2 regions of the Aestuariirhabdus sp. LZHN29 genome follow, and region 2 is predicted to be linked to the other one. Evidence: predicted binding sites of a transcription regulator. Region 2 holds the regulator's gene; the other holds the start of a gene.

Region 1 (4,416 bases), on a different contig from region 2:
CAGGTCAGTGGCATGGGCGCCTGCGGGGATCTCGCGCCCGAGCACTGACTGAATCATCTGTTTTTGCGAACCCTGGGGGTATCGTGTCGGCACCGACACGGTCTTAATATGATCCTGGCTAAGACACAACTCGCGCAGGGTCGCCAGCGCTTCGGCCTTATTATCCTCCACCACAATCACCGCACGCCGCGCTTCCAGACACCGCAACATTAAAGCGACCCCGGTGACGATCTGCTGACCGCGCTCGCGCATCAGGCGGTCGTCGCAGGTAAGGTAAGGCTCGCATTCACCACCATTGATGATCAGGGTATCGACACCCTGTTTACGCGCCAGGTCGAGCTTGACCGCCGACGGAAAGGTTGCCCCACCCATGCCCACGATACCTGCCTGGCGGATACGCAAAGCCAGCTCCTCCGGACTGAGGCCGAACGGATCTTCATCCGGGACGGTCCAGGGTGTTTGCTTGTCACTGACCTCAATAATGGCGGTGGTCACCGGCAGTGCTGCCGGATGGGGAGACGCGAACTCGCTCACCGCCACCACCGTGCCATCGGCTGGCGCATGGACCGGTGCCGACAACCACTCCACACTGCCCCCGATCAACTCACCGCGCTTTACCCGCTGCCCCGCTGTCACCCGCGCTACCGCGGGCTCACCGATATGCTGTTGCAGGGGCACATACAGCCGCTTCGGCATCGGCAGCCTGACGATCGGCAACTGTTCGGTACGCTCCTTGCGCTCCTGCGGATGGATACCCCCACGAAAACCTGACAGTTTCATCGCTGAATCTCCGCATCCGGCTCGGGCTTGGGCCATTTCCAGCTCGACAGGGTTAAGGCGGGGGCGACCATCTCAATGCCCATGGTGGGGCAGATATCGATGCATTTGTTGCATCCTGTGCAGGCAGCTGTCACCACGTTGTGCATCTGTTTGGGCGCGCCGATAATGGCGTCGGTTGGGCACACCTTGAAGCAGCGGGTACAACCAATACACTGCTCTTCCACCACGATGGCCACCCGGGGACCCGTGTCGGCCATGGACGACAGGTCCAGTTCAACGCCCAGCTTTTGCGCTAACGCCTCCGCCAGGGGCTTGCCTCCGGGAGGGCACAGGGTAACCGGCGCCGTGCCCTCTGCCAGCGCGCGAGCACCGGCGGGACACCCCGGAAAGCCACACTGCCCACAGTTGGTTCCGGGCAACAGCGCCTCCAACTCCTGCACGATCTCCGGCTCCTCGACCCGCAAATGGATCGCAGCGATCCCTAGCAGGTAACCCAACACCCCTCCCATCAGCGCCAATGCCATCACCGCAGTAAACATGGATCTCCCTCCTCAGTGGACCGGCAGGCCAGCGAAGCCCATAAAGGCCATCGACAACAATCCCGCGACAATAAAAGCGATGGGAACCCCCGCAAACGTCTCCGGCACATCGGCGAACTCCAGACGCTCACGCAACCCGGCGAAGATCACCATTACCAGACTAAACCCGAGCGCGGACCCCATACCGAACAGCAGGCTCTGGGTAAATCCGTTGTTCTCCTGCACGTTCAACAACGCCACCCCCAATACCGCGCAATTGGTAGTAATCAGTGGCAGAAAAATTCCCAACAACTGGTACAGCACCGGACTGCTCTTGCGCACCAGCATCTCGGTAAACTGCACCACCGCAGCGATCACCAGGATAAAGGAGAGAATGCGCAGGAACCCGATCCCCAGAGGCGCAAGCACCAGCTCTTCGATGGCCCAGCTCGCCGCCGCCGCCAGCGTCAGCACAAAGGTGGTGGCCATGCCCATGCCGATGGCGGTATCCAACTTTCCCGACACCCCCATAAACGGACACAACCCCAGGAACTTAACCAGAACGACGTTGTTGACCAATGCGGTCCCCAAAATCAGTAGCAGGTACTCGGTCACGACACTCTCCAAAATGGTGCATGCACTACTACAGTGCATTACTCTGTTATGAGTACGTTGCAGTAGCTATGCCAGCCCCCAGAAAGCCCTGAGAAATACATATAACCTATTGTATTTAATGACTTTTAGTGGCCTACCCATAAAAACCATAAGACCTCGATCGCTGTTGTATTCCCCACACTAGCGAGCCAACAAAGTGCACCTTGTCGCAAAGCCGACAATTCAACAAAACCCCTATGGTTACTGGCCTCCTTGGGGGTTTTGCCATTTTAAAAGGGGTATCTCGGGCGTGGCGCGGTAGTTGCAAGGGTGAATCATTGTTCGCACCGTTGTAATCAATCCGACAGGGGTCACATCATGAGCAAAGCGCAGGTTTTCGACAGCCCGGAAGCCATCCCACTGCCTTCCGGGGTCTACTTCCAGACCGTGGACCAATCTCCGGTGGCGATCACCATCACCGACCCTAACTCCCACATTCTCTATACCAATTCGGCCTTTACCCAGGTTACGGGCTATGACGCCGAGGATGTGCGGGGCCAACACACCCGCCTGCTCTCCGCGGGAAAAACTCCAGCCTGCCTTTACGGCGAACTCTGGAGCACCCTGAGCCGACAGCAGGTGTGGAGCGGGCGGCTGGTCAACCAGCGCAAAGACAAGAGCATTTACCTCGCCGAACTAACCATTACCCCGGTGATCGACACTAATGGGCACACCACTCACTACCTGGGGATGCACCGCGACATCACCCGCCTGCAGAAACTCAACCAGGAGCTGGAGAACCAGCGCACCCTCACCAACTCGATTGTTCGCAGCAGTCCGGTAGCCACCCTGCTACTGGATAGTGAAGGCACAATCCGTTTCGAGAACCCTGCGCTGGAACAACTTTGCCTCACCCTGGGGTGCGACAGCACCCAGCTTCTCACCCTCCTCAGCCGCCGCCTCGGTCTCGACTACCAGGACTGTGGGGACTTCACAGACCTTGAGGTGCGCTGCGATATTCCCGGTATCGGAACCCCTCGCTGGCTCAGCTGCTCAGGCTCTACCTTGCGCCTGTGGCAAAGCGACGATAGCTTCCAGCAGGAGCAGGGGCACGACTGCCTACTCCTCACCATCAACGACATCACCGTCCTCAAAATTCAGCAGGAGGAGGTTCGAATCAACGCCTTGATGGCCCGGCTGGCGGAAAATGAGCTGGTCCACAGCATGCGCGAAGCGCTTAACGGCGCCATTTTTCAGTTGCAGCGACCATTGAACGTCACCGGTGCTGCTGCGGCACTGCAAAAACGTCGCGGTGGGGAAAAGGACCCTCTACACCAGGCACTGCACGAGGTACTGGATTCCTGCCAGCTTGCGATAGACACCCTCACCCAGGCGCTGCCACCGCAAACACCCAAACGCAAAATGCCACTCAATCTAAATGAGCTCTTACGCGAGGTATTATCACTTTATACCGAACAGATGCTTACCGAAGGTGTAGTGATCGAGTGGAAGCCTTGCAACACCCTGCCCAGCATACTCGGCGACGAAATCTCACTCTGCAATCTTTTCAAGCAGCTGTTGGATAACGCATTAACCGCGATGGCTCATGCCCGTACCCACGACCGTGAACTGCGTATCGTCAGTCAACGCCTCGACGATGCCGTACGCATCACCATCGGGGACAATGGACCGGGCATCGACGACAGCATTCGTAACAAGGTGTTCCAACCCTTTTTTACCACCTATCAGGATGATGGCAATCGCAGCGGAATGGGACTGGTACTGGTGCAGGATGTCGCCAACGAACATGGAGTTTCCATCGACATCGAGCAAAGCACGGGAGGGGGATGCCAATTCACCCTGACCTTCCCCGCGCTGGCCGGACACTGAGGAGCCCAAGGTGAACGACCTACAGTTTCCCCTAAACGAAGAACTCAGTCGCGAGCAACGTCTCGGCGTGCAGCTCGATACCCTCTACCGGGTAAGCGAGGTGCTGAACCACTCCCTCGACCTGCAAAGTATTCTGCGGCAGGTGCTGGAAGTGTTGCACTCTCGGGCAAACATGTCCCATGGCATGGCGTCCCTGCTCGACCCCGTCAGCGGTGAGATACTGCTCAGCGCCGTACACGCACCCGGCACCGCACTGCCTGCGGCGATCAGTTATCGTGAAGGTGAAGGACTTACCGGGCGCATCCTTGAAAGCTGCACACCGCTGGTGGTGTCACGCCTCGCCGACGAACCTAACTTTCTCGACCGCCTCGGGCTCTATAACACCACCCTGCCGTTTATCGGCGTACCCATTTTTGCCGGCAGCAACAAACCCGTAGGGGTACTCGCCGCGCAGCCACCCGCCGAGGGGCGCACCTGTCTGCAAGAGCGTGTGCAGTTAATGGAGATGATCGCCAACCTGATGGGCAACAGCGTGCGCCTGGCCTGGGATGTAGAACAGGAGCGTCAGACCCTGACCAACGAGCGTGACAGCCTCAGGCGTGCCATCAAGGCCGAGCACGGCTTCGATAACGTG
Region 2 (4,416 bases):
CCTATTCGAATCAAGGCGGACACTGCCGATATTGATGAAGGCGCTGGGCGAGCCATCTACACCGGCAATGTGACGATGAACCAAGGCACTATCCATATTAGCGGCGACAAAATCACGCTCTACACCAAGGAGGGAAATGTCACCCGTATGGTGGCGGAAGGCAATCCTGCCCACTACCGGGAGAAGCCTGCCGCCGACAAGGAGATCATCAAAGCCTATGGCAATACCATCGACTACTCCGTTGCCAGCGATCAGGTGAAATTACTTAAGAACGCCCGCCTGCTGCAGGAGGGCAACTCCTTTACCGGCGAAACGATCCACTACAACATGACAACCCAGGCGGTTAATGCCCAGAGCGGAAGCTCCAGCAGCAAGGCCGGCAACCGTGTCGAAATGATTATCCAACCCAAAGTCAAGCAGTAGATATCCCCATGGCAACCCTTAAAGCACTTCACTTGGCAAAGAGTTACCGCGGAAGAAAGGTGGTCGAAGATATTTCGATCAGCATCTCCAGTAGCCAGATTGTCGGCTTACTAGGGCCGAACGGGGCAGGAAAAACCACCAGTTTTTATATGATTGTCGGGCTCGTGCAGTCCGATGGAGGCCAGATTTTAATCGATGGTGTGGATATTACCCGCCTGCCAATGCATGGCCGCGCACGCCAGGGCATAGGCTATTTGACCCAGGAAGCCTCCATTTTCCGAAAACTAACCGTTACCGAGAATATCCTCTCCATACTGGAAACCCGCAAGGATCTCAATCGCAAGCAGCGACTGGAAAAACTTGAAGCCCTGCTGCGGGAGTTCCACATCACCCATATTCGCAACAGCAAGGGTATCAGCTTGTCGGGTGGAGAGCGCAGACGAGTAGAGATCGCGCGGGCGCTAGCCACGGAACCCGCCTTTATCCTGCTCGATGAGCCCTTCGCCGGGGTCGACCCCATTTCGGTCAATGACATCAAGGATGTGATCCGCCACCTGCGCGACAAGGGCATCGGAGTGCTGATCACAGACCATAATGTTCGCGAAACACTGGATATCTGTGAGCTTGCCTATATCGTTAGTGAAGGCAAGATCATCGCCGAGGGTAATGCCGAGGCCGTGATGAATAACCAGAAAGTGAAAGACGTTTATCTGGGACACGAATTTCGCATATAGGCATTCATCCCGTTCAACCCTATAATAGAACCATGCAAGATTTTTGCCGGAGCAGGATGCGACCGGAAAACCCAACGGGAGTGATGCGCAGATTATGGACCGGACATTGTATTATTTATGAAACCATCCCTAGTCCTGAAAATGGGCCAGCAGCTGACGATGACGCCTCAGCTGCAACAAGCCATCAAACTACTTCAGCTCTCTACCCTGGATCTGCAGCAGGAGATTCAACAAGCCCTCGAATCCAACCCCATGCTCGAGCCCGAAGAGGGTTCCGATAATGAGGCGGCGACCGAGCAAGAAAGCGCAAAAGATGGTAGCGAGTTCGACAACAAGGCTGAAAACAACGGCCTAAAAGAGGCTGAGCAGCAGGATCAGCAAAGCGCCGACAGTGCCAACAACGAAAATGAGGTGATGTCCGACGACTGGCAGGACAATATCCCGGAAGATCTGCCCGTTGACACCGCCTGGGATGATGTTTATCAATCCAGTCTGCCGCCCTCCTCGGGGTCGGGCTCGTCCGACAACGATGAGTACAATCCGGCCACGCGAGCCAGCACCTCAGAAACCCTTCAGTCCCATCTGGAGTGGCAGCTTAACCTGACACCTATGTCCGACACCGACCGGGCGATAGCCATTACCATCATTGACGCACTCAAGGACGATGGCTATCTCAGCTGTAGCTGCGAAGAGCTGATGGAAGGCATCGAAGAGGATCTGGACATTGAACTGGATGAGTTTGAAGCGGTGTTACACCGTCTTCAGCAGTTCGATCCAGTCGGTGTGGCGGCTCGATCCCTCAGCGAGTGCCTGTTAATCCAGCTTGCCCAATTGCCCACCACCACCCCTCACCTGGGTTCAGCGGCCCTGGTGGTTGAGAAACACATCAACTTGTTGGGCTCCCATGATTACGCTCAATTAATGCGCAAAACCCGTCTCAAAGAGGCCGATCTCAAAGCTGCGATTGAACTGATCCAGACCCTCAACCCAAAACCCGGGGCAAGCATTCAAAGCAGCGAGCCTGAATATGTCATACCCGACGTCACCGTAAAAAAGGTGAACGGCCGCTGGACCGTCGAGCTGAACCCGGACTCTGTGCCCCGAGTCCGCATCAACTCGGGTTACGCTTCGCTGGTCAAACGTGCTGATAACAGTTCAGACAACACCTACCTGAAAAACCACTTGCAGGAAGCCCGCTGGTTTCTCAAGAGTCTGCAGAGCCGAAACGAAACACTGATGAAGGTGGCCACCCAGATCGTTGAGCATCAGCGCGGGTTTCTGGAGTATGGTGAAGAGGCGATGAAACCGCTGGTACTGCACGATATCGCCGAAGCGGTCAGCATGCACGAATCCACCATATCCCGGGTAACGACGCAAAAATACATGCACACCCCCCGCGGCATATTTGAGCTCAAGTATTTCTTCTCAAGCCATGTCAGTACCGCCAGTGGAGGAGAGTGCTCCTCTACGGCAATCAGGGCTATTATCAAGAAGCTTGTGGCCGCAGAGAACCCAAAAAAGCCATTGAGTGACAGCAAGATAGCGGGTTTGCTTGCTGAGCAGGGAATTCAGGTTGCTCGCCGCACTATTGCCAAATACCGGGAGTCATTATCAATTGCTCCTTCTAACGAAAGGAAACGTCTGGTATAGGTTATATTGATTGGCGACAACATTGAGATATCGAGCCTCGGATATGATCGGTAACAGAGGCATACACTTGAGCCTGACACGACGTCGACTCAACATCATGTAACAAACATTCAGGAGAAAACGCATGCAAATCAATATCAGTGGTCATCATGTTGATGTAACGGAAGCATTGCGTGAATACGTAGCAACTAAAGTCGATCGTCTTGAGCGACACTTTGACAGCATCACCAGCGTCAACGTAACCCTCAGTATCGAAAAAGAGGGACAAAAAGCGGAGGCCAATCTGCACGTCCGCGGTGCGGACATCCACGCAACTGCCGTCCATGAAGACATGTACGCGGCCATTGATATGCTGTCGGACAAACTGGATCGCCAGCTCATGAAACACAAGGAAAAGAATCTCGCCCGTTAATTAGATCTGGCTATGAATTTTATATCCCTCCTAAGCCCCGACCGCAGCCTCTGCGCTGCGGAAGGCGGCAGTAAAAAACGCGTACTCGAAACACTTGCCGAAACTCTCGCCCAGGCAGGGCAGGAGATAACAGCCGACGAGCTGTTTAACGGCCTGTTTGAGCGTGAACGCCTCGGCAGCACAGGCTTTGGCAAAGGTATTGCGATTCCCCATTGCCGACTCACCTCCTGTACAGAACCTGTGGCGGCACTGCTCAAACTGTCTGAGGGTGTCAATTTCGACGCCATGGACGAGCTCCCGGTAGATATCATCTTTGCCCTCGTTGTCCCCAACGAAGCGACTAACGAGCATCTGGCGATTTTGCAGGCTCTGGCCGGCCGGCTGGACAATGCCAGCTACCGTAACCGCCTGCGCGCCGCGCAGAGCAGTACCGAACTCTATCAAATGGCGATCGCCCCCCTCGACTGATCTCCCAAATCGCAGACCTGCCACAATGCAACTGGTATACTGCCAGCTCAGTGACTTACGCGGTCAACACCCACCACACCAGAAACAGGGCGCGGCACGCACCAGTCGGCAAGTGGAACCAGCAAAATGCGATTAGTAATCATCAGTGGAAGATCGGGATCCGGCAAAAGTAGCGCGCTGCACGTGCTCGAGGATCAGGGCTACTACTGTGTGGACAACATGCCAGCAGGCTTACTGGGGTCTCTAGCCGCAGAGATCTCAAGCGAGCAGTCACTTAGAAATGCCGCTGTCAGCATCGACGCACGCAACATGCACGCGGACCTTAAACGCTTCCCCGAGATACTGGCCCAACTAACCAATAATGGCGTGCAGTGCGAGGTGATCTACCTCGATGCAGACCCAGCTACCCTGCTAAAGCGTTTCAGTGAAACACGGCGACGCCACCCCTTGTCCAATGACAAATGCTCGCTGGAAGAGGCCATTTTCGCCGAAAGTGAGCTCCTGGCCCCCCTCAAGAATCGAGCAAAACTGACTCTGGATACCAGCGCACTATCACTGCACGAATTACGCGACCTGATTCGTACCCGTGTTGCGATGCGCACGGACGACAGTCTCGCACTGCTATTCCAGTCCTTTGGTTTCAAGCGAGGCATACCAATTGATGCCGATTACGTGTTTGATGTACGCTGTTTACCTAACCCTTATTGGGTAGCGCACCTGAGGGGCTTC

The links. The regulator sigma-54, encoded in region 2, starts transcription at its own class of promoters, with help from an activator protein. The targets are predictions, from matches to a motif close to TGGCACNNNNNTTGCTNT.
Region 1: a site for sigma-54 is predicted at 2,204-2,221, ahead of nifL (nitrogen fixation negative regulator NifL). Genes of this name have one in related genera too.

Annotation. Positions count from the first base shown of each region.
Region 1 is NZ_JBNIEU010000001.1:661,858-666,273, forward strand. It holds gene rsxC (electron transport complex subunit RsxC) at 1-780, opposite strand, end outside; gene ACP3PW_RS03200 (RnfABCDGE type electron transport complex subunit B) at 777-1,319, opposite strand; gene rsxA (electron transport complex subunit RsxA) at 1,332-1,913, opposite strand; gene nifL (nitrogen fixation negative regulator NifL) at 2,271-3,782, shown strand; gene nifA (nif-specific transcriptional activator NifA) at 3,793-4,416, shown strand, end outside.
Region 2 is NZ_JBNIEU010000002.1:196,625-201,040, reverse strand. It holds gene lptA (lipopolysaccharide transport periplasmic protein LptA) at 1-423, shown strand, start outside; gene lptB (LPS export ABC transporter ATP-binding protein) at 432-1,157, shown strand; gene ACP3PW_RS07575 (RNA polymerase factor sigma-54) at 1,275-2,807, shown strand; gene hpf (ribosome hibernation-promoting factor, HPF/YfiA family) at 2,932-3,219, shown strand; gene ptsN (PTS IIA-like nitrogen regulatory protein PtsN) at 3,232-3,687, shown strand; gene rapZ (RNase adapter RapZ) at 3,814-4,416, shown strand, end outside.